Regions from separate parts of the Geobacillus sp. FSL K6-0789 genome, predicted to be linked through region 1. Evidence: a T-box and tRNA genes for the amino acid it is inferred to sense, from the RefSeq annotation. Region 1 holds a T-box; the other holds one or more tRNA genes.
The links. A T-box is a leader RNA that pairs with one kind of tRNA and senses whether it is charged. The one in region 1 lies ahead of ileS (isoleucine--tRNA ligase), so its partner is inferred to be a tRNA-Ile.
Positions count from the first base shown of each region.

Region 1 (14,769 bases):
CGGCGGATGTAAATCACGATCGCCGCCACGACGATCACCGTAATTAAATAAAAGAGCCAAAACTGCCCTTCTAGTATGCCCCACGCCGCGCCGCGATTGCGGTGCGACGTAATGTAGAGCACGTTGTCGATGATCGGGATGCTTTCCCCAAGCCGCATATAGCGGACGACAAGCCATTTCGTCCATTGATCGAGGATGATGACCGCCGCCGCGAGCCAATAGTATGCCACCGTGCCAAATCCCCCTGTCCTTCTCATTCATCCTTTTTGCATTGTAGCATAATTCGCCATGGTAAACAAATGAAGCGGCAAGGCTACCTTGGGGCAGCCTGCCGCTTTTCGTTACGCTGAATAATGTTCATTCACGATATGTGCGCAGCGCGGGCAAAGCGTCGGGTGGGATGGATCTTGTCCGACAGCTGGAGTCACCGTCCAGCACCGCTCGCACGTCTCGCCTTCCGCCGGGCGGACGAGGACGGCCACGTGGTCGAGCCGCTCGGCTTCGGCCGGCGCGGCGTCATACGGCTCATCGGCAACGGAAAACGCGGAAACGATGAGAAGCTGGCGCAAGTCGGCATTAAGCGACGCCAACAGCTTCCGCGCCTCGTCTTTCGGGTAGACGGTGACGCTCGCGGTCAGCGATTTGCCGATCACTTTTTCGTTGCGCGCGTTCTCGAGCGCTTTTAATATATCATCGCGCACATTCATAAACGCATCCCATTTCGAAAGCAGCGCTTCTTCGCCGTCGATTGCGATCGGCTCTGGCATATCGGTGAGCTGGATGCTTTCGACGTTTTCTCTTCGATTCGGGATATGCTCCCACACTTCATCGGCCGTGTGCGGCAAAATCGGCGCGATGAGCTTCGCCAATGCGACGACCGTTTCATACAATACGGTCTGCACGGCGCGGCGGGCGCGCGAGTCGGCCGCTTCGATGTACAAAATGTCTTTCGCCATATCCAAGTAAAACGCGCTCAGCTCGACGGTGCAGAAATGGTTCATCTCATGATAAACAGCAGCAAAATCATAGCTGTCATACGCCTTTTTCACTTTAGCGATGAGTTTATTTAATTTCGCTAACATGTAGCGGTCGACTTCGCCCAGCTCCCCGACCGGCACGGCGTTTTCGCTCGGGTCAAAATCGAATAAGTTGCCGAGCATAAAGCGGAACGTGTTGCGGATTTTTCGGTACACTTCCGACACTTGTTTTAAAATATGGTCGGAGATGCGCACGTCCGCTTGGTAGTCGACCGACGCGACCCAAAGGCGCAAAATATCAGCGCCGAACTGTTCCATTACTTTCGCCGGCACGACGACGTTGCCGAGCGACTTGCTCATTTTCCGCCCTTCGCCGTCCAAGACAAAGCCGTGGCTCAACACGCCTTTGTACGGCGCTTTGCCGGTGACGGCAACGGCGGTGGACAGCGATGAGTTGAACCAGCCGCGATATTGGTCGGACCCTTCCAAGTACAGATCAGCCGGGCGCGCGAGATCATCGCGTTCGACCAACACGGCTTGGTGCGACGAACCGGAGTCAAACCAGACGTCCATAATGTCCGTTTCTTTCGTAAAGATGCCGTTCGGGCTTGACGGATGAGTGAATCCTTCCGGCAGCAAGTCTTTCGCCTCGCGTTCAAACCAGACGTTCGACCCGTATTGGCGGAACAAGTTCGACACATGCTCAATCGTCTCATCGGTGATGATCGGTTCACCGTTTTCGCCGTAAAAGACCGGAATCGGCACCCCCCAGGCGCGTTGGCGGGAAATGCACCAGTCGCCGCGGTCGCGCACCATGTTGTGGATGCGGATTTCCCCCCACTCCGGAATCCATTTCGTTTCCTTAATCGCTTGAAGCAGCTCGCTGCGGATTTTATCGATCGACGCAAACCATTGCGTTGTCGCCCGGAAAATCGTTGGCTGCTTCGTCCGCCAGTCGTGCGGATACGAGTGGGTGATAAACCCAAGCTTCAGCAAAGCGCCGGCTTCCTCAAGCTTCTGTGTAATCGCCTTGTTGGCGTCTTCGTAAAACATTCCTTCAAACCCCGGCGCTTCGCTCGTCATATAGCCGCGCTCGTCGACCGGGCAAAGAACGGGAAGCCCGTATTTTTGCCCGACGAGAAAGTCGTCTTCCCCGTGGCCCGGCGCCGTATGGACGCAGCCCGTGCCGGCGTCGGTCGTGACGTGTTCGCCGCAGACGACAAGCGAGTCGCGCTCATAAAACGGATGTCTCGCCACGACGTATTCAAGCTCGTTTCCTTTGACCGTTTTGACGACCGACCATGCGTCCCAACCGATTTCTTTCGCCACCGATTCCGCCAAGGCGGCGGCGACGACATACCGTTTTCCGCTGACATCGACAACATGGTAATCCAAATCCGGATGAACCGCGATCGCCAAGTTCGCCGGAATCGTCCACGGCGTCGTCGTCCAAATGACGATTCGCTCATCGCCCTCAAGCACGCCTTTGCCGTCTTTCACCGGGAAGGCGACATAAATCGACGGCGAACGCTTGTCTTTATATTCGATTTCCGCTTCAGCGAGCGCCGATTCGCTTGACGGGGACCAATAGACCGGCTTCAACCCTTTGTAAATGAGCCCTTTTTTCGCCATTTCGCCGAACACTTTAATTTGCTGGGCTTCGTACTCCGGCTTGAGCGTAATGTACGGGTTGTCCCAGTCGCCGCGCACGCCGAGCCGCTTAAACTGCCGGCGCTGGTTGTCGATTTGCTCGTACGCGTATTGCTCGCACAACTTGCGAAACTCGGCGACGCTCATCGATTTGCGGTCGACGCCTTGCTTCGCGAGCGCCGTTTCGATCGGCAAGCCGTGCGTATCCCAGCCCGGCACGTACGGCGCGCAATAGCCGCTCATCGATTTGTAGCGGACGATGATGTCTTTTAAAATTTTGTTCAGCGCATGGCCCATATGAATATCCCCGTTGGCATACGGCGGGCCGTCATGCAGCACGAACAACGGACGCCCTTTCGTCCGCTCCTGCACTTTCCGGTAAATGTCCATTTCCTCCCATTTTTTTTGCATCTCCGGCTCCCGCTTCGGCAAGTTGCCGCGCATCGGGAACTCGGTTTGCGGCATAAGCAGCGTCTCTTTGTAATCCATCCTTGCTCCTCCTTCGAACGCTAGATTCCAAATAAAAAACCGTTCTCCCCCGGCAAGGGACGAGAACGGTCTCGCGGTACCACCCTTCTTGGCCATGCAAACGACGCACAGCCCACTTTTCATTCGTAACGGGAATGACGCGCCATGGCCTACTGGATGTTCGGCATGGAACTCCAGGGTGATGTTCACTCTTGCGCCGATGCCAGGCTTCCACCATCCCCAGCTCGCTGCGACCGGTCGTTCAAGAGCTACTATCCCTTTCATCGTCGATGACTATTTCGCTATTCATCCTGAAAAAAGCCAACCGCCTCCCACGGCGGCTGGTGCAGTGATTTTTGCCAATGATTATACCCGACATGGCCTCGGTTCGTCAAGGCTGAGACAACGGCTCTTTCACCTCTTCTTCGAGATCAGGCGTCTCGTATTCCATCAACTCGTCCCAGTCACGGCTGTTGATCATATCGAGCTGCGCCTCAACGAGCATGCGGAAGCGAGCGCGGAACACTTTCGACTGCCGCTTGAGTTCTTCGACTTCCAACGCGATTTTCCGCGATTTGGCCAACGCGTCGCCGATGATGCGCTCCGCGTTTTTCTCCGCTTCTTTAATGATCAGCTTCGCCTCTTTTTGTGCGTTGCGCTTCACTTCTTCCGCTGCTTCCTGAGCCACAAGAATCGACTTATTTAACGTTTCTTCAATGTTGGAAAAGTAATTCAATTTTTCCGTCAGTTCGGCCACTTTTTCCTCCAGCTGCTTTTTTTCACGGATGAGCATTTCGTAATCTTTAATAATTTGATCCAAAAACTCATTCACTTCATCTTCGTCATACCCGCGAAATCCGCGGCTGAATTCCTTATTGTGAATATCCAATGGCGTTAACGGCACAATGGCCACCTCCGTCTCCATCATTCCTTTTCTTCCTTCATTCGACACGATCAGCCCATTTCCTGCTGCGATTCGATTATTTTTGACGGCCCAGCCGGATGCGCCAGCGTTCTTTTTTCGTCATCCCCTCGACGGAAAACAGCTTGCAGCGACCAAACCCGCGCGCCGACAGGACATCGCCCGGCCCGCATACAAATTCGGGCTTGTCCACCACCTTCCAGTTCACTTTGACGAGCCCGCTTTCAATGAGCGTCTTCGCTTTCTCGCGCGCGAGGCGGAACGCCTGGGCAAGCACCGCATCGAGCCTTAGAGAAGACACCGTGACCGTTCCTTCCTCCCACGTTTCGGCAAGCGGCATGGCAGCTGACAGCGGCAACAGCTCAAGCGAAACCGGCGCTTTGCCGATCGTCCCGACATGGAGGCGAATGTAATCGGCCACCTCGGCGGCGGCAAAAAATTGGATCTCTCCTCCTTGGACGAGAATGTCGCCGAACTTGCCCCGCCGCAAGCCGAGCGACATGAGCGCTCCTAAGACGTCGCGGTGTTCAAGGAAAACGAATTTGCCTGGATAGCGGACAGCGAACAAGGCGATGTCATAATCCTCCTCATTCGGTTCGAAATACGGCGGATACAAAAGCGCCCGCTTCCGCTCGACAAACAAAGCGCCGCCGAAAAAGGACACGCGCACGTCTCCGTCGCTGCCGACGATGCTTTGCACGATTTGCTGCTCGCGCGGATCAAGAAAATCGGTCAGCTTCGGAGCGTACTGACGTTCTACCATTTCCTTCCATTCTATTACATGATCGATGAATTGATGTTCCTCTTTGCGGAAGTGCTGATACAGCTCCATTCCCATTCACCTTGCCTCATAAAGAAAGGAACCCGGAACGGATTCCTCCCGCTATTCCGCCCGCCTGCGCCGGGCCAAACGACGCGCGTTCCGTCCGGCTGCTAAAACTGCGCTTCGAGGATGTCAAACAACGCATACAGCCCTCTTGTCGCAAATTCAAGGACAATAAAGGCGATGATCGGAGAGATGTCAATGATGCCAAGCGGCGGAATGACACGCCGAAACGGTTCCAAATACGGCTCGCAAATGGCGGCAAGCATTTGTCCGAACCGCGTTTCGCGCGCATTCGGAAACCAAGACATCAAAATGTAAATGATCAAAGCGTACGAATATACTTGAATCAAGGTCGTTAAAAACGTAAGCACATAATCCAACGACTACCACCTCTTTATCGGTCTGTCATCCTCGCCGTCAAGCGAAATCGCGCCGCTGACGTCGACGTTGTCCGGGGTGCACAAAAAGATTTTCGTGCCAACTTGCTGAATGTCGCCGCCAATGGCGTACACCGTGCCGCTTAAAAAGTCGACGATCCGCTTCGCCTGCTCATGCTGGATGCGCTGCAAATTGACGATGACCGCCCGCCGGCTTTTTAAATGATCGGCGATTTCCTGCGCCTCCGCATACACCCGCGGCTCAGCGAGCACGACTTTCGCCGATTTTTGCACGCTTTGCAAGCTGACGACGTTCGCCTTGTTTGCCGCCTTCAGCAGCGGCGCCTCCTCTTCCGGCTGCGGCGCTTCGTATTCTTCTTCATAGTCTTCGTAATCTTCTTCTAAAAAATAATCGCGAAATTTTTTCATCAACCCCATCAAGTTCACCTCCTACAATGATCCGACAAGCGCGCTGCCGATGCGCACAAACGTCGCCCCTTCCTCAATGGCGATCTCGTAATCGTTCGACATGCCCATCGACAGCTCCGTGCACGGCGCATGCGGCCAGCGGAGCGCCTGAACGCGCTCTTTCAAGACCCGCAATTGCCGGAAGCAGGCGCGCAATACCGCCTCGTCATCCGTATGCGGGGCCATCGTCATCAATCCGACGACCTCAAGGTGCGAAAACGAACGGAGCTGATCGATGAACGGGACGGTCTCGTCAGGAGAGAGGCCGTGCTTCGTCGCTTCTCCCGATACATTCACTTGCACAAAACATTTCACCGGCCGCACCGCCCGCTTTTCAATTTCTTTCGCCAGCGACAGGCGATCAAGCGAATGGATGTAATCGACTTTATCGATAATGTCCTTCACCTTGCGCGACTGAAGCGTCCCGATAAAATGCCACACCGCCCGGTCCCCGATCCGTTCATACTTTTCAAGTAGCTGGCCGGCGCGGTTTTCGCCGAGGTCGGCAATGCCGGCGTCAAGCACATGAAGCGCCCTTTCGGCATCAATATATTTCGTGACAGCAACGATGCGTACGTCGGCCGGATTGCGGCCGACGCGGGCGCAAGCCGCCTCGATGCGTTGGCGAACGGCTGCCAAGTTGTCGCGTACGGTCATGCTGTTTCCTCCCTTCGGCCGATAAACGCCAACATCCGCCCTGTCGTCCCACGGTCGCGGCGGTGGGAAAAAAACAACGTCTCCTCACAGCTTGTACAGCGTTCCGACACATAAATATGGCAGTCTGGAATCCCGGCGGCCGCAAGCTGCAGCCGGTTGGCCTCTTTTAAATCAAGCGCATACTGCCCTTGGCTTGTTTCGCGCCACGGCAACGGGCCGCCCGCAGGAAGAGTCGGACGCAGGCCATCGATCACCCGGTCATCAACCGTGTAACAGCATGGGCCAATGGCCGGTCCAATCGCGGCATAGATGTCGGACGGGGCAATGTGTTCGCGCTCCTGCCAAAGCCGCACCATGTTTTGGACAATGCCGCCCGCCGTCCCCCGCCAGCCGGCGTGGGCAAGGCCGACTAGGCCCGCCGATGGCGCGATAAAATAGACAGGCACACAATCGGCAAAACAAAGTGCGAGCAATACCCCCGCCTTATCCGTATACAGCCCGTCAGCCCCCCGGACCGCTGCAGCGAAGTCGTGCGCCCCGCTCCCCCGATCGCCTTTCGTCACTTTCCGAATCACGGCGCCGTGCACTTGCTCACAGCACACCCAATGATCGAGCGGAACAGAAAGCCATTCAGCCAGACGGCGGCGGTTGTTGACGACATGCATGCGATCGTCGCCGACATGCAGCCCCATATTCAGCGAGGCGAACGGCCCTTCGCTTTCTCCGCCTTGTTTCGTTGTCAACCCGGCGACTGCTCCGGCAAACGGGGGCGCCCCGCAGCGGAGCCATCCTTGAGCTTCTTGTTGAAAAATGTCCGGCATTCGCGTCAACCTCACGCTGTTTTTGTAGGTTTTTATCACTTTTTTTCCTATTTTATCATAGTTTGTTCGTTTGTGATAACCTTTATTTGCGATTTTGTCGAAACATTGGTGCAATCCCGCCACTCAATATGCCGCTCATTGCGCGGGCCGCTCAGTCGGCATCATGCAGGCGGACTAAAATGACATCCGCTCCGATTTTGACGATGTTTTGCCACGGAATGACGACCGCTTCTTCACGCCCGAACAACCCGAGCATCTTTCCGGAGCCTAAAATAATGAGCGAACGGATTTTGCCTGTATCTAAATCGATGTCAATATCCCCGATGTTGCCAAGCTTCTTCCCGTTGGCCACATTGACGACATCTTTCGTTTGAAACTCAGAAATTCTCATCACGGTTCAGTCCCCCGCCTTTCCTCTCCTCTTTTTTCATCTATATGCACCGCCCAACCGGTTATGTGCCAAAGAAAAAAGGCTGCCCGAGCAGCCGTTCACACTTGGATGTTTTTATTCATTTGCCGGATCGCTGCCTTTTCAAGCCTGGACACTTGCGCCTGGGAAATGCCGATTTCCTCGGCGACTTCCATTTGCGTCTTTCCTTGGAAAAACCGTTTGCGGATAATCATTTTCTCTCGCTCATTCAACCGCCGCAGCCCTTCTTTTAAAGCGATTTCTTCGATCCATTGGATGTCGCGGTTGCGCTCGTCGCTAAGCTGGTCCATCACATAAATCGGATCGCCGCCGTCGTTGTATATCGGTTCAAATAAGGAAACAGGGTCTTGAATGGCATCAAGGGCAAACACCACTTCCTCGTGGGCGACGCCGAGTTCCCGCGCAATATCTTTCGTCGACGGCTCTTTCGCCGTCTCGCTCATGAGCCGTTCCCGCACTTGCAGCGCTTTGTAAGCGATGTCGCGCAGCGAGCGCGAGACGCGAATTGGATTGTTATCGCGCAAGTAACGGCGGATTTCGCCAATGATCATCGGCACCGCATAAGTGGAAAATTTCACATTTTGGTTAAGGTCAAAATTATCAATCGATTTCATGAGTCCGATGCAGCCAACTTGAAATAAATCATCAACAAACTCGCCGCGGTTGTTAAAGCGTTGAATGACGCTTAACACGAGGCGTAAGTTTCCGTTTACCAATTTTTCCCTTGCTTCTAAATCCCCTTCATGCATCCGGCGAAACAGCTCCCGCATTTCCTCGTTGTTGAGGACGGGAAGCTTTGAAGTGTCTACACCGCAAATTTCGACTTTGTTCCTCGTCAAGTTGTTCCCTCCCATCAGGAGATGCTAAGTCGTCAGTTTTCAGTATCTCCCTAGGAGGGAAAAATATGCACAGCCTGTCCGAGCGAAAAAAAGCGGCGGAGCGTCCACTCCCGCCGCTTGCTACATCATTTTGTTGAACTCTTTGCGCAACCGTTTAATGATCCGCTTCTCGAGCCGCGATATGTACGATTGCGAAATGCCGAGCAAGTCAGCGACATCTTTTTGCGTTTTTTCCTCCCCTCCTGACAAACCAAAGCGCAATTCCATAATCTGCTTTTCACGGTCGCTCAGCTGGTGCAAGGCGTTTAACAGCAGCCGCCGGTCGACGTCCGCCTCCAAATCCTTTGTAATGACGTCGTCTTCCGTTCCCAGCACATCGGACAGCAGCAGCTCATTGCCGTCCCAATCGATATTGAGCGGTTCGTCAAACGACACTTCCGCCCGCACTTTATTGTTGCGGCGCAAATACATTAAAATTTCGTTTTCAATGCAGCGTGATGCATAAGTCGCCAGCTTGATTTTTTTCTCCGGGTTAAACGTATTGACCGCTTTGATTAAGCCGATCGTTCCAATGCTGATCAAATCTTCGATGTGAATGCCGGTGTTTTCAAACTTGCGCGCAATGTAGACGACAAGCCGCAAATTGCGTTCAATGAGCAGCGACCGCGCCGTCTCATCACCGGTGGCCAGCCGTTCGATCAACTGCTCTTCCTCTTCTTTCGTCAACGGCGGCGGAAGCGCCTCGCTGCCGCCGATATAGTAAATTTCGTCGGCCTTCAACCCAAGTTTGGCCAGCAGCTTATACAGCCAATACATGAACCGAAGTTTCCATCTTTTCATCAAAATCCCCCTTCTAAACGGATAAAACGCGAGTATGATATAGTAACGACCTATGAAGCGGTCAGCTTTCTTCCCGCCTGCACCATTTTCGGGTGGATGATGCAATCGTATTCTCCGTCGGCTGAAAGCGGGTCTGCACTTAAGGCCATAAGCCCATGTTTCACCTCAAGCCACTCGTTTTCGTATGACAGCGCGATGCGGTCTAGTTTTACCGCCATCATCATTTGCGGGCCGCTGCCCACTGCGCGGTATGGAATGAGACGAAGACGATGGGCCCACTGTTCGGGCGGGTCGTCAACCGTCATGGCTGCCATATAGGCCATCAGCTCTTCGGGCAGCACGTCCTTCGCTTTTTCCCGGTCCACGATCATCACCGGCGTTTTGGACACTGGGTCAAACAGCTGGTTGCCGCTGTCGATGAGCCCTCTTAGGGCAAGGGGCCGGCCTTCCCAAACAGCAATGACATCTACAATATGTTCGAAGCGCAATTTTTTCTCGCGAATCTGTTCCACACGGCGGCGGGAAAAAAGCCACAACACCGGAAACCCGACGAGGACAAACAGCCAGCTTACCGGGTCGCCCGCCCCGGGGGGATGCATCATCAATAATCCGTTCTGCACGGACAGTTGCTCGGCGAAAAAATAATGAACCGCCAGCATGCCGCCCCCGACAGCGAACGTGGCAAAGTAAAACGCCAGCATGTTCTCGATCATATAGCGCGGCCGCTTAAAGCCAAAAGCGGAGAGCACAATCAAGATCGAGGCGGCCATTTTGGCAAGCGGGTGCTGGGCGATGGCGGACAACGGGGTGAACAGCAGCACCACAAGCAGCGACCCGATCAACGCTCCGGCCAACAGCCGCCACCAGACGATCGGGCGCTTAAGCATGAGCGCTGTCAGCCAAAGAAGCATTGCATCAAAACAGACGTTCAAAAGCCAAATGACATCAAGATACACAACCAACCGGCAAGCCCCTCCCCCGCCCCATCGGCTTTTGTCTGAAACAAGTATATAGCATATCCCGTTGGAAAGTCTGTCAATTGGTGGTGGTGAAAAACAGAATGTTTTGTCAAAGCGAGGGGAAACGTGCGAACGAGGAAAACCGCCCTTTGAAGCGCGGGGCGAGGGCAAAAAAAGAAGGCATGAACACGGCTTGTTCATGCCCGATAGCTCCTCAACGGCGACGGTTGCGGTTACGCAAGAACGCCGGAATATCGAGCGGGTCTTCCGCCTGCCCGGACCGGAGCGCCGCATAATCTTGCGCCGGTTCTTCGCGCTTTTCCCGCTTCGGCGCCGGCGTCACTTTCGGCGCCGTCCCGATGCCGGCGCGCGGCGGCCGCGGCTGCGAAGCAACGTTTTCGTTAAACCCGGTCGCGATGACAGTGACGACAATTTCGTCTTTTAAGTCTTCGTTGATGACCGAGCCGAAAATCATATTCACTTCTTGATCGGCCGCCGAAGCGACGATGTCGGCGGCCTCCTGCACTTCGTACAAACTTAAGTTCATGCCGCCAGTGATGTTCATGAGCACGCCTTGCGCCCCGTCGATCGACGTCTCCAACAGCGGGCTGGAAATGGCTTTTTTGGCTGCCTCCGCCGCTCGGTTTTCGCCGCTGGCAATCCCGATGCCCATCAGCGCCGAGCCTTTGTTGGACATGATCGTTTTCACATCGGCGAAGTCAAGGTTGATCAACCCCGGCACAGCGATCAAATCGGAAATGCCTTGCACCCCTTGGCGCAGCACATTGTCCGCTTCGCGGAACGCCTCAAGCATCGGCGTATTTTTGTCAACAATCTCAAGCAACCGGTCGTTCGGAATGACGATGAGCGTATCGACCGCCTCTTTCATGGCGGCGATGCCGCTTGCGGCCTGCGTCGCCCGCTTCCGCCCTTCAAACGTAAACGGGCGCGTGACGACACCGACCGTGAGCGCTCCTAATTCGCGGGCGATTTGGGCGATGACGGGCGCCGCCCCAGTTCCCGTGCCGCCGCCCATGCCAGCGGTGACAAACACCATATCGGCGCCGCGAAGCGCTTCTTCAATTTGCTCTTTGCTCTCCTCAGCTGCTTTTTTTCCAACTTCTGGGTTCGCTCCCGCACCCAAGCCGCGTGTCAGCTTCGCCCCGATTTGCAGTTTCGTCGGCGCCTTCGACAAATTGAGCGCCTGTGCATCGGTATTGACGGCAATAAATTCAACGCCTTGCACTCCGTGTTCAATCATCCGATTGACGGCGTTGTTGCCGCCGCCCCCGACCCCAATCACCTTGATCGTTGCCAACTGATCGACTGTTGTCTCAAACTCCAACATGGCCAAATCCTCCTAAAATTTCAATCTCTATTCAAAGAAAGAACCGAAAAATTTCTTGACCTTCTTCCCGAAATGGTCTTCTTTCTTTTTCGGTTTCGATGGTTGTTTTGGCGCCGGGCGCTCGGCCGGCTCCGCCGCGGCCGCCGCCGGGACGGTTTTCCCTTGCAGCTGCGCCTGCCGGTAGGCGAACTTGAGCAGGCCGACGCCGATCGTGTATTGCGGGTCGCGCACGCCGATGTAATCCGGCATGGCAACACGGACGCTCGTCCCTAGGACGACGTGAGCCAACTCCAACACTCCCGGCATATTCGCCACGCCGCCGGTCAGCACATAGCCGCCCGGAAGGTCGCGAAAGCCAAGCCGGCGCACTTCATGTTGAACCATTTGCAAAATTTCCTCCATCCTCGCCTCAATAATATCGGCGATCTCAAGCTGGCTGAACTGCTGGTGTTGATCGCTGCCTATGACCGGCACGCTGAACACTTCTTCGTCCGAAGCGTAGTCGTAAAACGCATACCCGTGCTTCAATTTGATTTTTTCCGCATCCTCCGTTGTTGTCCGCAGCCCGATGGCCAAATCTTTTGTAATATGCTCCCCGCCGACCGGCAGTGAAGAGACAGCTTGCAACGCCCCTTGCTCAAAGACAGCGACCGTTGTCGAACCGCCGCCCAGATCGACGAGCGCGGCGCCCAAGTGCCGCTCATCGTCGGATAATGCCAGCAAACCGGCCGCTAACGGCTGGAGGCAAATGTCGCTGATTTCCAAACCGGCACGTTCCACACAGCGAAGGAGATTATGTAAAATCGTCTTCGCTCCGGTCACCATCGTCCCTTCCATCTCCAAGCGGACGCCGATCATGCCGCGTGGGTCGTGGATGCCGTCTAAGCCGTCGACGATAAACTGGCGCGGAACGACGCTGATAATTTCCCGGTCCGGCGGGATGGAAACGACTTGCGCCGCATCGATGACGCGGGCAACGTCTTCATCGCTGATTTCGCGGTTTTCGCTGGCAACTGCAACGATGCCATGGCAGTCATGCAGCTGAATATGGCTTCCCGCCACCCCGACAATCACGCGGCGGATCGAAAGGCCGACCATCCGTTCCGCTTGTTCGACCGCGCGCTTGATCGATTGCACCGTTTTATCTATATCAACAATCGCGCCTTTTTTGAGCCCTTCTGATTTCACATTGCCGATTCCGATAATGTTAATCGAGCTGCCCAACATTTCCCCGATGATGACTTTGACGCTCGATGTTCCGACATCCAGGCTAACGACGATCTCATTGCTGCTCATCTTTTGGCATCTGCCTACTAAAAACGCGCCGATGTCAGCCGACGTTTCAGTAAGCAGCGACACCTCCTTTTTCGGCTGAAATTTCCCTGTCCATCTCTTCGTCTATATCCAGCTCGCGATTTTCGCAAGAACATCGCATTTTGTTTTACTCCATATAATTCAACACAGGAAGACACTTTCCTCTCTTCCGCTTAACTTTTTTCGCGATTTTCCCGCCGCTCCGCCCATTCGGCAAGCCAAAGGCGACGGATGATGGCAATGTTTTGAAACAGGCGGACGCCAAACGCGAAGACGGCCGCCAAATACAAGTCTACACCAAGATGCACCCCAAGAAAAGTCAAAGTTGTGGCAAGGATGATATTGAAAAAAAACCCGGTTATAAATACTGTTTCGTCGTACGTTCCTTGTAAATGGGCGCGCCATCCCCCTATTAATGTATCAAAGGCGGCCAAAATGGCAATCGACAAATAACTGGAATACTGATCGGGAACTTCCCAGCCGGCCAGGACGCCGACGGCAAACCCGAGCAACAATCCGAGAAGCGGAAGCCACATGCTATTTCTCCTCCTTGCCGGCGCTCGTCGTCTCCATGTATTTTACCTCCAGCCGCTCGGTTGACGGCGGAATGGCGATCATCGGTTTCGGCTTAGAAATCGAAAGCTCCAAGTTTTCGACGATGAAATCATCCCGAATCGGCGAAACCGTCAAACCGCTATACAGCTTGTCCGCATCGTCCGCGATCGCCTTCACCTCAACCGGCAGCTGAAGCGGCCGGCGACCGACTTTCGTCACCCCGTTGACATCGCGAATCGCCGTCTGGTTCGTCAGCCGCTCGCCGCTAATGGCGATTTCCTTTGCTCCATATTTGTTCAATTCATTTACCAACCGCTGCAACAGCTCCGGCGACACCGTTTGGGCGACCGGACCGACGTAGCCGCCAGCCGCAAACGGCGCGATCGTCAGCACCACGCCGCGCCCTTTCACCTCGGTCAGTCCGGCTTCTTCCCTAAGCTCGGCGACCGTCTCCTCGAGCGCCGCCTCACCGTCTTCCTGCTCCTCGCGCCGGTAATGGCGCAATTTCGCCTCGTAGCGTTCCAGCTCCTCAAGCAGCTGCTGTTCAAGCTTCTGCTCCTTTGTCAAATCGGCGCGCAGCTCCCAAATGTCGCGCGTATCGCGCTCTTCCGAAGGCAGCGTCGTCCGCATCCCGACGGCCAGCATCAATCCGAACACGCCGGCAATCCCGGCAAAATACAGCTGTCTTTTTCGCTCCAATGCGCTTCACCGCTCCTTCCTGCCCGTTTTACGGTCTGGGCGCGAATACCGGATCGAGCGTAATCGCCTCTTGCTTTTCCACTTTTACATCGATATGGTCTTGAACAAGCTCGTCGACGACGCCGCCTGGCAGGACGAGCGCAGACGACAGCACATCTGGGTCGCCGATCGCCGAAATGACAAACGGAGCGGCATGTTGCGTCCCGTCAACCTCAATGACCGGACCGTTGCACACAATGTAGGAGCGATGGGAAATGCGCTGCCCGTTAATGGCGACCGCTTCGGCGCCGGAAATAAGCAGCTCGTGAACGATTTTCCATACGTGCTGTTCGTGAACGATATAATCAGTAGCACTCGCTTCAGAGGGGATGTAAGAGGAGTCGGAAAGCGTGACTGCTACACCCTTTCCTTTCACCCTCGCCTTTCCAACATACATGCGCAGCTGTTCTGCCTCTTTCGCCAGCCCGGCTTCGTTCGTCTGCCGGTCGGCCAGTTTTTTTTCCCAAGCGGCCAGTTCGTCTTGCTTTTCGACAAGCTGTTGCTTTAACGACCGGTTTTCCTTTTGCAAAGCGATCAGCGCCGAGCGAAACTCGTATTCCCTTTTCCACCCGCTGTCGCT
Region 1 is NZ_CP151966.1:1,027,462-1,042,230, reverse strand. Features, by position in the region: gene lspA (signal peptidase II) at 1-257, opposite strand, end outside; gene ileS (isoleucine--tRNA ligase) at 342-3,116, opposite strand; T-box leader at 3,169-3,389, opposite strand; gene NSQ51_RS05510 (DivIVA domain-containing protein) at 3,487-3,999, opposite strand; gene NSQ51_RS05505 (RNA-binding protein) at 4,076-4,849, opposite strand; gene NSQ51_RS05500 (YggT family protein) at 4,951-5,223, opposite strand; gene NSQ51_RS05495 (cell division protein SepF) at 5,227-5,658, opposite strand; gene NSQ51_RS05490 (YggS family pyridoxal phosphate-dependent enzyme) at 5,671-6,345, opposite strand; gene pgeF (peptidoglycan editing factor PgeF) at 6,342-7,166, opposite strand; gene NSQ51_RS05480 (YlmC/YmxH family sporulation protein) at 7,318-7,560, opposite strand; gene sigG (RNA polymerase sporulation sigma factor SigG) at 7,656-8,435, opposite strand; gene sigE (RNA polymerase sporulation sigma factor SigE) at 8,556-9,275, opposite strand; gene spoIIGA (sigma-E processing peptidase SpoIIGA) at 9,326-10,237, opposite strand; gene ftsZ (cell division protein FtsZ) at 10,449-11,582, opposite strand; gene ftsA (cell division protein FtsA) at 11,610-12,878, opposite strand; gene NSQ51_RS05450 (small basic family protein) at 13,070-13,432, opposite strand; gene NSQ51_RS05445 (DUF881 domain-containing protein) at 13,434-14,150, opposite strand; gene NSQ51_RS05440 (DUF881 domain-containing protein) at 14,179-14,769, opposite strand, start outside.

Region 2 (14,769 bases), 500 kb from region 1:
TTTCTTGCCGCCTCTTCGCTTCGGATATTGCTTTCCGACACAAACGAGCGGGCTCGCTCATCCAACCACGCGCGCAACTGTTTTTTCATGCTGCTTTCCACCACTTTCGTTTTTGTTACTACCTTATGTGGGGAAGCTGCGTTTTTTTCCCTATTCCTTTGCCTCAGCCAACAGTTTTAGTCCTTTTTCAATCTCAGCGATCACATCGGCATCCGCCTCCGTTTGCCGCGCGGCCTCCAAATAAGGCTTAGCGCTTGGATCCCCGATTTTCCCGAGCGCCCACGCCGCCGTCCCGCGGATGACGGGACGGCTATCCTCTTTCAACAAACGCAGCAAATGCGGCACCGCGGTTTGGTCTTTGTAATGGGCAAGCGCCAGAATGGCATTGCGCTGAATCGGCTTTTTCCCACGCCATGAACCCGCCATGGCCCCAAATGTTTCTTGAAATTCACGGTTGCTCATCTGAAGCAGCGGGATGAGTTTCGGCTTTACCGCTTCCGGATCCGGCTCGAATTCCGGATGCAAATGAAAGTCTTTTCCCTTATTTTCCGGGCAGACTTGCTGGCATGTATCGCAGCCATACAGCCGATTCCCGATTTTCTCTAGAAACTCGTCGGCCAAAAAGCCTTTCGTTTGCGTTAAAAAGGAAAGGCACCGCTGTGCGTTCAGTTGTCCCCCTTGCACAAGCGCCCCAGTCGGGCAGGCATCAATGCATTTCGTGCACGTGCCGCATCGGTTTTCAACCGGTTCATCAGGGGGAAATGGAATATTCGTAATCATTTCTCCCAAATACACATACGATCCAAACTCTGGTGTAATAATAGAGCAGTTTTTGCCACTCCAACCGATCCCTGCCCGTTCCGCCACCGCCCGATCGGCGAGCTCTCCGGTATCCACCATCGAGCGAACGCGGGCATGGGGCACTTTGGCCAGCAAAAACTCCTCGAGCTGCTGCAAACGTTCCCGCAACACATCGTGGTAGTCCTTTCCCCATGAAGCGCGGCAAAAAACGCCGCGCCGTTCCGTCTTTGTCCCCCGCGGCGCATTTTTCATTTTAGACGGATAGGCAAGAGCAATGGCAATAATCGATTTTGCTTCCGGAAGAAGCAATGAAGGATTCGTCCGTTTCTCAATATCTGGTTCCTCAAAACCGGACTGATAGCCGAGCTCCTGCTGGCGGCGCAGCCGTTCCTTTAATTCCACAAACGGATCAGCGCTCGCAAATCCGATTTTATCAATGCCGATTGACCGACTGTACTCAATGACTTCCTGCTTTAATGCCATAACATCCATCGTTTTCCCTCCTTTCGTCATATATGGTAAAATGAAATCCGAGGTGATCAAGATGAAATGCGTGATATCAGAACAACTAAAGCAACGCCTTCCTTCTGGTAAATTCGGCGTCATCCGCTATTATCATATCGAGGTCAGCGATTCACCGCAAATGTTAAGGGGGCGGCTTGAGCTGTTTCAAGAATCTCTTTACATCGAGCTGCAGGAAAAGTCGATTGCCGACATTCCTGAAATGGTCGAATGGCGCCGTACTTTCAAACAAATCGGAACGGACCCAAGCCGCTATCGACCGTCAAGTGAAAGCCTGTACCGACGCATCCAGAAAAAAAGCTTCATTCCGCCTATCCATTCAGCGGCAGACATAAACAACTTTTTTTCACTCTATTATAAAATTCCGCTCGGCATCTATGATCTAGACCGCATCAACGGGACAGTGACGCTCACGATCGGCACGGAAAAAGATGAATACATCGCGTTAAACGGCCGCACAGTCAACTTTGCCAACAAACTCGTCAGCAAAGATGAACGAGGGCCGTTTGGCAGTCCGATCGTCGATTCGGAGCGGACCGCCGTGACGAGAGAAACGAAAAACGCTTTGCAAATCGTTTACTTTCTCCCATCAACGCCAGAAGAAACCGCCAAGCGCCGGCTTCAAGCCATCCAAACGATGTTTGTGCAAATTCATGGCGGCGAAGCCGACGCCCAATTGTTCGTTTGATCTTCTCCCCCCACTTTCCTGCCGTTGGAAACGGGGGACTCCCTTCCTACCTGAACTCTCTCCCTACGCTCACGCGTGGAAATGAGGGTCTTCTCGGTTTAGGGTGGTAAATAAAAAAACGCAATGCCTCGTTCTTTAACGAAACGAAACACTGCGTTGTCCCCAACAATCATAACGTAATTTTAAAGCTAACGAGAGATATTATAACAGACTTCCACACGCATCGCAAGAAAAAACGCAAAAATCGACAAAAGAAATTGTACAAAAGGGCACCAGAATCTCTGGTGCCAGCAACCAGTGACCCGTACGGGATTCGAACCCGTGTTACCGCCGTGAAAGGGCGGTGTCTTAACCACTTGACCAACGGGCCATTATGGCGGAGAAGGCGGGATTTGAACCCGCGCGCCGCAAAACTGCGACCTAACGGTTTAGCAAACCGTCCCCTTCAGCCACTTGGGTACTTCTCCAAAGAAATGGCTCCGCAAGTAGGATTCGAACCTACGACCTACCGGTTAACAGCCGGTTGCTCTACCGCTGAGCTATTGCGGAATGATGTATATGTTATGCACATCTTCCAAATGTACTCGTTGCCTCTTTCTCTGCCAGCTAATTCAAGGAAGCGAGATGCGTCGAGGCAACTCGCAGCGAATTCGAAGATGTGAAGCTCGTCGCTCCGATTTTGCTGTGGAACGATGGGGCATTGTTCGCCCATTATTATAGCGAATGACCCAAAAATATTCAATGGAAAATAATGGGCCTAAGTGGACTTGAACCACCGACCTCACGCTTATCAGGCGTGCGCTCTGACCAGCTGAGCTATAGGCCCATCAAAAGCGGGTGATGGGAATCGAACCCACGACATCAGCTTGGAAGGCTGAGGTTTTACCACTAAACTACACCCGCATAATATTTGGCTTAACATCCGCCACGCTGCTTCCATGCCCCTTCCTCTACCAGCTGATTCATAGAAGCCAGATGCGTCGGGGCAACTCGAAGCTAATTCGATGATGCAGATGCTCGTGGCTGAGGTTTTACCACTAAACTACACCCGCAAATATAGAATATAATGAAAAGGGCGACTAGTGGGAATCGAACCCACGCATGCCAGAGCCACAATCTGGTGCGTTAACCACTTCGCCATAGTCGCCTCGTTCTGGTGCCGGCTGCAGGACTTGAACCCGCAACCTACTGATTACAAGTCAGTTGCTCTACCAATTGAGCTAAGCCGGCACATTTAACATGAGTTACTGGATCATATGATCTGCTCGGTTGTTCCTCTTCCTCTACAAGCTGATTCGAGGAAGTCAAATGCTCGGTGTCCCTTCCTCTGCAAGCTTATTCAAAGAAGTGGGATGCGTCGGGACAACTCGAAGCAGATTCAACGATGCGAATGCTCGTCTCTACCAATTGAGCTAAGACGGCACGATTTTAAAGTGCATGGCGGAGGAGGAGGGATTCGAACCCCCGCGCGCCTTGCGGCGCCTCTCGGTTTTCAAGACCGACCCCTTCAACCACTTGGGTACTCCTCCAAAAAAGCAACAATAATAATAATGGTGGACCTTGTAGGACTCGAACCTACGACCGGACGGTTATGAGCCGTCTGCTCTAACCAGCTGAGCTAAAGGTCCGATAATGGTGGCGGTGGAGGGGATCGAACCCCCGACCTCACGGGTATGAACCGTACGCTCTAGCCAGCTGAGCTACACCGCCAAATTTAAGTCAAAAGGTGGAGCCTATCGGGATCGAACCGATGACCTCCTGCTTGCAAAGCAGGCGCTCTCCCAGCTGAGCTAAGGCCCCATGATAAATCGGGAAGACAGGATTTGAACCTGCGACCTCACGGACCCGAACCGTGTGCTCTACCAAGCTGAGCTACTTCCCGACAAAACGCGCTCGAGAGGATTCGAACCCCTAACCTTCTGATCCGTAGTCAGATGCTCTATCCAATTGAGCTACGAGCGCACGTGCCGAGGGCCGGACTCGAACCGGCACGGTAGTTACCTACCCCAGGATTTTAAGTCCTGTGCGTCTGCCAATTCCGCCACCCCGGCGGAAGTGGAGCGGAAGACGGGGCTCGAACCCGCGACCCCCACCTTGGCAAGGTGGTGTTCTACCGCTGAACTACTTCCGCAAGACGATGAGCCATGGAGGACTCGAACCTCCGACCCTCTGATTAAAAGTCAGATGCTCTACCTACTGAGCTAATGGCTCATGGTTGGGTATACACTCACAGTGAACGATGTCCCTTCCTCTACTAGCATATTCGAAGATGCAAGATGCGTCGGGACAACTCGAAGCCAACTCGATGATGCATCGCTCGTTGCTCTACCTACTGAGCTAATGGCTCATGGTTAAGATAACACTCTAAGCTTCATTTCACTCTACCTGCCCCTTCCTCTACAAGCTTATTCGAAGAAGTCAAGTGTGTCGGGGCAACTCGCAGCGAACTCGAAGATGTATCGCTCGTTTCTGAGCTCATGTTTCGCTAGTTGAATTTTTTCAAAATGGAAGATGCCGGCTGCAGGACTTGAACCCGCAACCTACTGATTACAAGTCAGTTGCTCTACCAATTGAGCTAAGCCGGCACATTTAACATGAGTTACTGGATCATATGATCTGCTCGGTTGTTCCTCTTCCTCTACAAGCTGATTCGAGGAAATCAAATGCTCGGTGTCCCTTCCTCTGCAAGCTTATTCAAAGAAGTGGGATGCGTCGGGACAACTCGAAGCAGATTCAACGATGCGAATGCTCGTCTCTACCAATTGAGCTAAGACGGCATAATTTATAGTTTGATGGTGGCTCGGGACGGAATCGAACCGCCGACACAAGGATTTTCAGTCCTTTGCTCTACCGACTGAGCTACCGAGCCATATATTATTTTTTAACTCGCTCGTTGAATTGCTCTGTGCCTCTTCCTCTACCAGCTGATTCAAAGACGCTCGATGCGTTGAGGCAACTCGAAGCGAATTCGATGAAGCAGATGCTCGTCTCTACCGAATGAGCTGCTGAGCCGTATTTTTCATCTTTCACAATTTTGAAAGAATGGCGGTCCCGACGGGACTCGAACCCGCGATCTCCTGCGTGACAGGCAGGCATGTTAACCACTACACTACGGGACCAATTTTGGTTGCGGGGGCAGGATTTGAACCTGCGACCTTCGGGTTATGAGCCCGACGAGCTACCGGACTGCTCCACCCCGCGGCGATAAGAATACACAATTGGTGTAAGTGGTGGAGGATGACGGGATCGAACCGCCGACCCCTTGCTTGTAAGGCAAGTGCTCTCCCAGCTGAGCTAATCCTCCACGAAATTGCCTAGCAGCGACCTACTCTTGCAGGGGCGCTGGCCCCAACTACCATCGGCGCTGGAGGGCTTAACTTCCGTGTTCGGGATGGGAACGGGCGTTTCCCCTCCGCTATCACCACTAGGCAATGGCGACAAGTATTATTATAAGGGAATTGAGCTTATTGTCAAGGACTTTTTTTCATTCCTTCAAAACTAGATAACCGTTTCGGGAAGAAGCCGGGACGCTTTCACTTTTCATTGTCTAGCTCCGGCTCGCCGCCGCTCGCCTGCGCTTTTCGATGTCTAGTTCCGGCCGCCATCGGCTCGCGACGCTTCGGTCCTGCTGCGGCGGGCTAAGCCCGCTCACAGGCCCTCCAGCGCGCCTCGCCGATAAGCAGGCGGCCTCCACTTTTCTTGTTAGGTTAAGCCCTCGATCGATTAGTATCCGTCAGCTCCACGTGTCGCCACGCTTCCACCTCGGACCTATCGACCTCGTCATCTTCGAGGGATCTTACCCGCCTGACGCGGTGGGAAATCTCATCTTGAGGGGGGCTTCACGCTTAGATGCTTTCAGCGCTTATCCCGTCCGCACATAGCTACCCAGCGGTGCCCCTGGCGGGACAACTGGTACACCAGCGGTGCGTCCATCCCGGTCCTCTCGTACTAAGGACAGCTCCTCTCAAATTTCCTGCGCCCGCGACGGATAGGGACCGAACTGTCTCACGACGTTCTGAACCCAGCTCGCGTACCGCTTTAATGGGCGAACAGCCCAACCCTTGGGACCGACTACAGCCCCAGGATGCGATGAGCCGACATCGAGGTGCCAAACCTCCCCGTCGATGTGGACTCTTGGGGGAGATCAGCCTGTTATCCCCGGGGTAGCTTTTATCCGTTGAGCGATGGCCCTTCCATGCGGAACCACCGGATCACTAAGCCCGACTTTCGTCCCTGCTCGACCTGTCCGTCTCGCAGTCAAGCTCCCTTGTGCCTTTGCACTCTCCGAATGATTTCCAACCATTCTGAGGGAACCTTTGGGCGCCTCCGTTACCTTTTGGGAGGCGACCGCCCCAGTCAAACTGCCCGCCTGACACTGTCTCCCACCCCGCTAAGGGGTGCGGGTTAGAATTTCAATATCGCCAGGGTGGTATCCCACCGCCGCCTCCACCGAAGCTGGCGCTCCGGCTTCCCAGGCTCCCACCTATCCTGTACAAGCGATACCAAAATTCCATATCAGGCTGCAGTAAAGCTCCACGGGGTCTTTCCGTCCTGTCGCGGGTAACCTGCATCTTCACAGGTAGTATAATTTCACCGGGTCTCTCGTTGAGACAGCGCCCAAGTCGTTACACCTTTCGTGCGGGTCGGAACTTACCCGACAAGGAATTTCGCTACCTTAGGACCGTTATAGTTACGGCCGCCGTTTACTGGGGCTTCGGTTCGCACCTTCGCTTCCGCTAAGCGCTCCCCTTAACCTTCCAGCACCGGGCAGGTGTCAGCCCCTATACGTCGCCTTTCGGCTTCGCAGAGACCTGTGTTTTTGATAAACAGTCGCTTGGGCCTTTTCACTGCGGCTCGTTCGGGCTCTTCACCCAAACGAGCACCCCTTCTCCCGAAGTTACGGGGTCATTTTGCCGAGTTCCTTAACGAGAGTTCTCCCGCGCGCCTTAGGATTCTCTCCTCGCCTACCTGTGTCGGTTTGCGGTACGGGCACCTCTTCCCTCGCTAGAGGCTTTTCTTGGCAGTGTGAAATCGGGGACTTCCGGATGACTCCGTCGCCATCACCGCTTGGCCTTACAATCCGCGGATTTGCCTACGGATCAGCCTTGCGGCTTGGACAGGCTCTTCCAGCCGCCTGCTCGCCCTATCCTCCTGCGTCCCCCCATCGCTCAAACGGGAAGGAGGTGGTACAGGAATCTCAACCTGTTGTCCATCACCTACGCCTTTCGGCCTCGGCTTAGGTCCCGACTAACCCTGAGCGGACGAACCTTCCTCAGGAACCCTTAGGCTTTCGGCGCAGAGGATTCTCACCTCTGTTTTCGCTACTCATACCGGCATTCTCACTTCTAAGCGCTCCACCAGTCCTTCCGGTCTGGCTTCAACGCCCTTAGAACGCTCCCCTACCGATGACCAACGGTCATCCCGCAGCTTCGGCGGCACGTTTAGCCCCGGTACATTTTCGGCGCAGAGTCACTCGACCAGTGAGCTATTACGCACTCTTTAAATGGTGGCTGCTTCTAAGCCAACATCCTGGTTGTCTTTGCAACTCCACATCCTTTTCCACTGAACGTGCACTTTGGGGCCTTAGCTGGCGATCTGGGCTGTTTCCCTCTCGACCACGGATCTTATCACTCGCAGTCTGACTCCCGGGCATAAGTCGTTGGCATTCGGAGTTTGACTGGGTTCGGTAACCCGATGAGGGCCCCTAGCCCAATCAGTGCTCTACCTCCAACACTCTCCATCCCGAGGCTAGCCCTAAAGCTATTTCGGGGAGAACCAGCTATCTCCAAGTTCGATTGGCATTTCACCCCTACCCACACCTCATCCCCGCACTTTTCAACGTGCGTGGGTTCGGGCCTCCAGCCGGTGTTACCCGGCCTTCACCCTGGACATGGGTAGATCACCTGGTTTCGGGTCGACGACGACGTACTTTTCGCCCTGTTCAGACTCGCTTTCGCTGCGGCTCCGCCTCTTCGGCTTAACCTCGCACGCCATCGTCACTCGCCGGTTCATTCTACAAAAGGCACGCCATCACGCATGAACGCGCTCTGACTACTTGTAGGCACACGGTTTCAGGTTCTCTTTCACTCCCCTTCCGGGGTGCTTTTCACCTTTCCCTCACGGTACTGGTGCACTATCGGTCACTAGGGAGTATTTAGCCTTGGGAGATGGTCCTCCCTGCTTCCGACGGGATTTCCCGTGTCCCGCCGTACTCAGGATCCGCTCGGGAGGGAACGAAGTTTCGACTACAGGGCTGTCACCTTCTCTGGCCGGCCGTTCCAGACCGGTTCGTCTACCCCGTTCCTTTCTCACTCCCACAATGAGCGGTCCTACAACCCCAAGAGGCACGCCTCTTGGTTTGGGCTGTTCCCGTTTCGCTCGCCGCTACTCAGGGAATCGCGTTTGCTTTCTTCTCCTCCGGGTACTAAGATGTTTCAGTTCCCCGGGTGTGCCCTCCATGCCCTATGGATTCAGGCATGGATACTGCCCCATTACGGACAGTGGGTTCCCCCATTCGGACATCTCCGGATCAACGCTTGCTTACAGCTCCCCGGAGCGTTTCGGCGTTTGCCCCGTCCTTCATCGGCTCCTAGTGCCAAGGCATCCACCGTGCGCCCTTTCTAGCTTAACCTACAGCGCTCTCGGCTTCTTCCTTATTGTCTAGCGTCGGCTCGCCGCCGCTCGGGGTCAAATAACCTTCGCCTTCCGGGTGCAAGCACCCTTGCAGGCGAAGAACATTTGCCCATCGCGGCAACCCGCGAGCCTCCGCTTTTCCGGTTATCTAGTTTTCAAGGAACGATTTTTGTCATTGAGAGAACATGACTCGTTCCCTCAAAACTGAACGAAACGAAAGCGCTGTGTATCGACAGTTGGCCATTGCGGCCTCCACTTTTCGTCTTGTCTAGCTCCAGCGCCTGGCTCTCTTCTGCCAAATAACCTTCCCCCTCGGGGTGCCAGCACCCCTCCGGGTGAAGAACATTTGGCTTCGAGAGCCGAACGCGGCGCTTCCGCTTTTCGTCCTTAGAAAGGAGGTGATCCAGCCGCACCTTCCGGTACGGCTACCTTGTTACGACTTCACCCCAATCACTTGCCCCACCTTCGGCGGCTGGCTCCCTTGCGGGTTACCTCACCGACTTCGGGTGTTGCAAGCTCTCGTGGTGTGACGGGCGGTGTGTACAAGGCCCGGGAACGTATTCACCGCGGCATGCTGATCCGCGATTACTAGCGATTCCGGCTTCATGCAGGCGAGTTGCAGCCTGCAATCCGAACTGAGAGCGGCTTTTTGGGATTCGCTCCCCCTCGCGGGTTCGCAGCCCTTTGTACCGCCCATTGTAGCACGTGTGTAGCCCAGGTCATAAGGGGCATGATGATTTGACGTCATCCCCACCTTCCTCCGACTTGTCGCCGGCAGTCCCTCTAGAGTGCCCAACCGAATGCTGGCAACTAGAGGCGAGGGTTGCGCTCGTTGCGGGACTTAACCCAACATCTCACGACACGAGCTGACGACAACCATGCACCACCTGTCACCCTGTCCCCCCGAAGGGGGAACGCCCAATCTCTTGGGTTGTCAGGGGATGTCAAGACCTGGTAAGGTTCTTCGCGTTGCTTCGAATTAAACCACATGCTCCACCGCTTGTGCGGGCCCCCGTCAATTCCTTTGAGTTTCAGCCTTGCGGCCGTACTCCCCAGGCGGAGTGCTTATCGCGTTAGCTGCAGCACTAAAGGGTGTGACCCCTCTAACACTTAGCACTCATCGTTTACGGCGTGGACTACCAGGGTATCTAATCCTGTTTGCTCCCCACGCTTTCGCGCCTCAGCGTCAGGTGCAGGCCAGAGAGCCGCCTTCGCCACTGGTGTTCCTCCACATCTCTACGCATTTCACCGCTACACGTGGAATTCCGCTCTCCTCTCCTGCCCTCAAGTCCCCCAGTTTCCAATGACCCTCCACGGTTGAGCCGTGGGCTTTCACATCAGACTTAAGAGACCGCCTGCGCGCGCTTTACGCCCAATAATTCCGGACAACGCTCGCCCCCTACGTATTACCGCGGCTGCTGGCACGTAGTTAGCCGGGGCTTTCTCGTGAGGTACCGTCACCGCGCCGCCCTCTTCGAACGGCGCTCCTTCGTCCCTCACAACAGAGCTTTACGACCCGAAGGCCTTCTTCGCTCACGCGGCGTCGCTCCGTCAGGCTTTCGCCCATTGCGGAAGATTCCCTACTGCTGCCTCCCGTAGGAGTCTGGGCCGTGTCTCAGTCCCAGTGTGGCCGGTCACCCTCTCAGGCCGGCTACGCATCGTCGCCTTGGTGAGCCGTTACCTCACCAACTAGCTAATGCGCCGCGGGCCCATCCGCAAGTGACAGCCCAAAGGCCGCCTTTCAACCGAAGACCATGCGGTCTTCGGTGTTATCCGGTATTAGCTCCGGTTTCCCGGAGTTATCCCGGTCTTGCGGGCAGGTTGCCCACGTGTTACTCACCCGTCCGCCGCTGACCGAATCAAGGCAAGCCCCAATCCGGTCCGCTCGACTTGCATGTATTAGGCACGCCGCCAGCGTTCGTCCTGAGCCAGGATCAAACTCTCCAAAGAAAGTTGATTGGCTTTTGCTTCGGCCCATGCGGACCTCCGCTTTTCGTATTGTCCAGCTTCGGTCCGCCGCCGCTCGGGGTCAAATAACCTTCGCCTTCCGGGTGCAAGCACCCTTGCAGGCGAAGAACATTTGCCCGTCGCGGTGACCCGCGGACCTCCGCTTTTCGTCGCGCTTCGTTTCGTTCAGTTTTCAAGGAACGAGACCTCTTCTTGAACTTACTTCGTTGCAATCTTGCGCCGAGGAATCCAACTCCTCTGGACTCCCTCAAACGCAAATGTGTTTTCCGCTTCCTAAAGCGACCCTTACGTCATAGCATTTTTATTGTTTGTTGTCAACAGCCTTTTATTCATACCGCTCCGCAACATTTTCCCGGAGCGACAGCGATTTAAAATATATCATCGTTCGACAAGGAAGTCAAGAGCTTTTTTCGGCCGGGTTGCCTCCTTCCTTCAATGATCTTGGCAACTGACATTTGTATAAACACAATGAAATTCCTAATAGCATCCATCCTCTCACCGGCTCCCTTCCATTTTTGGGGATCAGCAGAAGGGGACCGTCAAAATTCTTTTTTTACAACGTGTAATACCGTTCGAGCATTGTATTTCCTTTTGTCGGCATTTCCACGACGGTTAGCACTTTCCTTTCGACAAGATACTCAAGCATGATAACAAGATCAACCGAGTAAGGCGCAAACTGCGGATGACCGGTCATTTCCTCAATGCTCCAAGCACCATTTTTTTCTTTCAGCGCTTCGCATAAATGAGAGGAACCTGATTCTACGTAAGAATGAATCAAAAATTCACTGGCCAGCAACAAAAGTTCCAGCCGTTTCGGAAGCGGTTCTTCACTTCCAACGAGTTCTTCATACAGTTTATAAATCCTTCCATCCATTCGCTTGACTTGATTCCATACGGTCACTTCCGGGTAAAGTCCGTGCTCGATTACGGTCAATCGCGCCAAATGACGGAGGGCTTGCACCATATGGTTGTATGAGTCGAGCCAATGCTTGGCGGCAAACAGCGCCTTGCCATCTGTATAATGGCGGATCAGTTTGGCAAACTCGAGTCCCATTTTCAATCGCCGTTCTTTAGGCGGGAATTGCTCAAGGCGCTGGCGCAACTGCTGAACATAGCCGTTTCGGTCAAACACGACTGTTCCGTTGAACACCCAGTCGACCGCCTTTCGATGTGACCCGAGAACAAGCCATTCATTTAACTGCCGTTCACTGACTGCATAAAGCACCGCCTTTTTCTCGTTTAGTGAATACTGTCTGAGAAGCATAGGCTCGCTTTGCGGGTCGACAATGACGAGCAGCACGACATCAAACGTATCCGTTGTTGCTGCATGGAAAGCCGTTTTTTCAATCATTAAAATTCCGTGCGTGTTGCAGCGGTTTGCCCATTCGTGACAGATGGGATGCAGCAATTCTTTCATACCTCGCATCCGTTGCAGAAAGCCGGCCGCGATATCCGGGCGGACAAATCCCTCAGATCTCCCAACATATCGATTGACAGACAACCATACGTTCCTATTTTGAGCCGGCTGTTTTTTCTGCAACGTTTTTTCCTCCCTTCCACCGTCATCAATCATCACATTGCGTTTGTGCAGATGTTCAAACAATGCTGTCAACGCCTGTTTCATTTCAGAAAGACCAGAATGCTTGCATCCATGAAACTGTCGTTTGTTGCCGTCATTCGTTATTCGACAAAAAACGAGGAATTCCTTTCTTTAAAACGTCGATTTTGTTGATTTCTTCTTCGCGATGGGACCCCGTTTTATGGTATAGTGGTCTATGTAGGAGGGACTGTGATGAGCATCAAATATTCGAGCAAAATCAACAAAATTCGCACTTTCGCCTTAAGCTTGATTTTTATCGGTGTCATTGTCATGTATCTGGGGCTGTTTTTTCGTACGTCCCCGGTCATCATGACGTTGTTTATGTTGTTTGGGATGTTGTTTCTTGTCGCCAGTGGCATTGTATATTTTTGGATCGGAACACTCTCGACGAGAGCCGTCCAAGTCGTTTGCCCGTCGTGCGGCAAAGTGACAAAAATGCTCGGACGCGTCGATTTATGCATGTTTTGCCGTGAACCGTTGACGTTAGACCGCGACCTGGAAGGAAAAGAGTTTGACGAAAAGTACAACAAAAAAAGAAAAAACTGATAGCCGCCTTGTGCTATCAGCTTTTTAATCCGAATGCGCCGGTGCCCCGCTTTTTTGACAGTCAGGGCAGACTCCGTACACTTCCATGCGATGATGGTCGACCTTAAAGCCGGTGACGTGAGCGGCAAGCTGCTCGACTTCATCAAGCGCTGGATAGTGGAAATCGACAATTTTGCCGCACTCTTCACAGATGACGTGATAATGATTGGAAGTGACGAAGTCAAACCGGCTTGATGAATCGCCATATGTCAGCTCTTTGACAAGCCCGATTTCTTTGAAGACGCGCAAATTATTGTAGACGGTCGCTACGCTCATATTCGGAAATTTCCCTTCCAGCGCTTTGTATATTTCATCCGCTGTCGGATGGGACATCGAGGTGATCAAATACTCTAATATCGCATGACGCTGCGGCGTGATGCGTATGCCCGTCTTTTTCAACATGTCAAGCGCTTCCTTCAGCTGCTCGTTGGTAGACACCGTCATGCACCTCACTCTCCGTATAAGATAAAAAAAATTATCATTTTATAATATTTGTAATTAGTCTACAAGGAGTATATGCCTTTTGTCAATATAGACTCCCATGACAAAAAAATTTCGTCACCATCGGAAGGATGAAAAGACCTCTATGTTGAATTTTACAACTTTACACATTTTGAAGTTCGGGTATTTTCAGGATAGATACCATTAATATATGGGCTCATCCATCTTTTTAACAAAAAAAAAGGGGGGTGGAAATCACTTCCACCCGCCGCATTTCCTTCATTTGAGGAGGTTACTATGCATTGTACGCAAAAACGTTATGATTGATTGGACACTCACCTAGACGATGCCAATCGGGCGACTTCCGCGAGCGCCTCATCGACGTGCCCCTTCACTTTCACCCCGCGCCATTCTTGAACCAACGTCCCATCGGGGGCGATAATGAACGTGGAGCGTTCGATCCCCATATACTCTTTGCCGAAGTTTTTCTTTTTCTTCCACACTCCGTACATTTCTGCCACTTCATGTCGCTCGTCGGAAAGAAGCAAAAACGGCAGTTTGTACTTTTCGATAAACGTTTCATGCCGTGCAACCGGATCCGGGCTCACCCCTAAAATGACAGCGTTCAGTCCGGCGAATTGCTCGTGACGGTCGCGAAAATCGCACGCTTCTGTCGTGCATCCAGGCGTCATATCCTTTGGATAAAAATAAAGGACGACATACTGGCCGCGGAAGTCTGAGAGCGAAACCATTTTCCCGTTGCTTGCCGGCAAGGTGAAATCTGGAGCTGGCTGGCCAATGGCGATCGTCATAGCGTTCCCTCCGTCTCCTTAATGTCTTCTTTTAGCGTAACGAAGACAGAGGAAAATTGCAACTGTCAACGGCGATCCGAGTCAAATACCGTGCGCGTGACGATAACAGCAGGCATAATGTAGCCAAGCAGCGCCTCGGCGATGGCGATCCACCGCCCGATGCCGACCGGGGTGACGTCTCCGTATCCGACCGACAGGAGGGTCATGCCGCTTAAATATAGACTGTCTTCCAGCATAGACAGGCGGTTTCCTGCTGCACTGCTTGGTGACGGAGTAAATACATGATGGCCGTTGGCTTGCAAAATCATATAAATCATCGCAAACCCTAGCAGCATCGTCCCATACCATTGAACGAGCACCCATAAACTGTCAAGGGAGAGGCGGTGCGTTGCTTGTACGCTCGCTGTCCAAAGCGAAGTGATGCTGCCGAGCAACACGGCGGTCACCACTCCGAGGAATGCGTAATCCATTCGCTTCCCTCCACAAATTGTCCGTAGTTCATATATACACCGTGAAACGGACAATTATGCGGGAATAAGCCGCCTTCCCAATCGGAACAGCGTGTCGCCCTCAGAGCCATACATCCCCCTGTTTGGACGAGAAAGACTGTCGGCACAACTTTTCGTTTGTTGCCTCATCGCGTAAAAGCACGGGCTAGCACGCTTTTTAATGTAGCTGCGCTATGATGGAATCGATTTTTTTCGTCATCATTCAATTCA
Region 2 is NZ_CP151966.1:527,929-542,697, reverse strand. Features, by position in the region: gene NSQ51_RS02855 (amidase domain-containing protein) at 1-89, opposite strand, end outside; gene queG (tRNA epoxyqueuosine(34) reductase QueG) at 151-1,293, opposite strand; gene NSQ51_RS02845 (phenylalanine--tRNA ligase beta subunit-related protein) at 1,346-2,011, shown strand; tRNA gene NSQ51_RS02840 (tRNA-Glu) at 2,310-2,381, opposite strand; tRNA gene NSQ51_RS02835 (tRNA-Ser) at 2,386-2,478, opposite strand; tRNA gene NSQ51_RS02830 (tRNA-Asn) at 2,486-2,560, opposite strand; tRNA gene NSQ51_RS02825 (tRNA-Ile) at 2,764-2,837, opposite strand; tRNA gene NSQ51_RS02820 (tRNA-Gly) at 2,844-2,914, opposite strand; tRNA gene NSQ51_RS02815 (tRNA-His) at 3,086-3,158, opposite strand; tRNA gene NSQ51_RS02810 (tRNA-Thr) at 3,166-3,241, opposite strand; tRNA gene NSQ51_RS02805 (tRNA-Ser) at 3,450-3,540, opposite strand; tRNA gene NSQ51_RS02800 (tRNA-Ile) at 3,563-3,639, opposite strand; tRNA gene NSQ51_RS02795 (tRNA-Met) at 3,645-3,721, opposite strand; tRNA gene NSQ51_RS02790 (tRNA-Ala) at 3,739-3,811, opposite strand; tRNA gene NSQ51_RS02785 (tRNA-Pro) at 3,820-3,893, opposite strand; tRNA gene NSQ51_RS02780 (tRNA-Arg) at 3,900-3,973, opposite strand; tRNA gene NSQ51_RS02775 (tRNA-Leu) at 3,977-4,062, opposite strand; tRNA gene NSQ51_RS02770 (tRNA-Gly) at 4,068-4,142, opposite strand; tRNA gene NSQ51_RS02765 (tRNA-Lys) at 4,150-4,222, opposite strand; tRNA gene NSQ51_RS02760 (tRNA-Thr) at 4,524-4,596, opposite strand; tRNA gene NSQ51_RS02755 (tRNA-Phe) at 4,805-4,880, opposite strand; tRNA gene NSQ51_RS02750 (tRNA-Asp) at 5,055-5,130, opposite strand; tRNA gene NSQ51_RS02745 (tRNA-Met) at 5,136-5,212, opposite strand; tRNA gene NSQ51_RS02740 (tRNA-Val) at 5,240-5,315, opposite strand; rRNA gene rrf (5S ribosomal RNA) at 5,324-5,440, opposite strand; rRNA gene NSQ51_RS02730 (23S ribosomal RNA) at 5,715-8,642, opposite strand; gene NSQ51_RS02725 (hypothetical protein) at 8,637-8,765, opposite strand; rRNA gene NSQ51_RS02720 (16S ribosomal RNA) at 9,036-10,594, opposite strand; gene NSQ51_RS02715 (nucleotidyltransferase-like protein) at 11,166-12,029, opposite strand; gene NSQ51_RS02710 (YgzB family protein) at 12,405-12,758, shown strand; gene perR (peroxide-responsive transcriptional repressor PerR) at 12,783-13,241, opposite strand; gene bcp (thioredoxin-dependent thiol peroxidase) at 13,574-14,050, opposite strand; gene NSQ51_RS02695 (potassium channel family protein) at 14,116-14,520, opposite strand; gene NSQ51_RS02690 (L-lactate dehydrogenase) at 14,685-14,769, opposite strand, start outside.
Region 2: it has a tRNA-Ile gene. The T-box ahead of ileS (isoleucine--tRNA ligase) is inferred to sense a tRNA for this amino acid. The anticodon was not compared.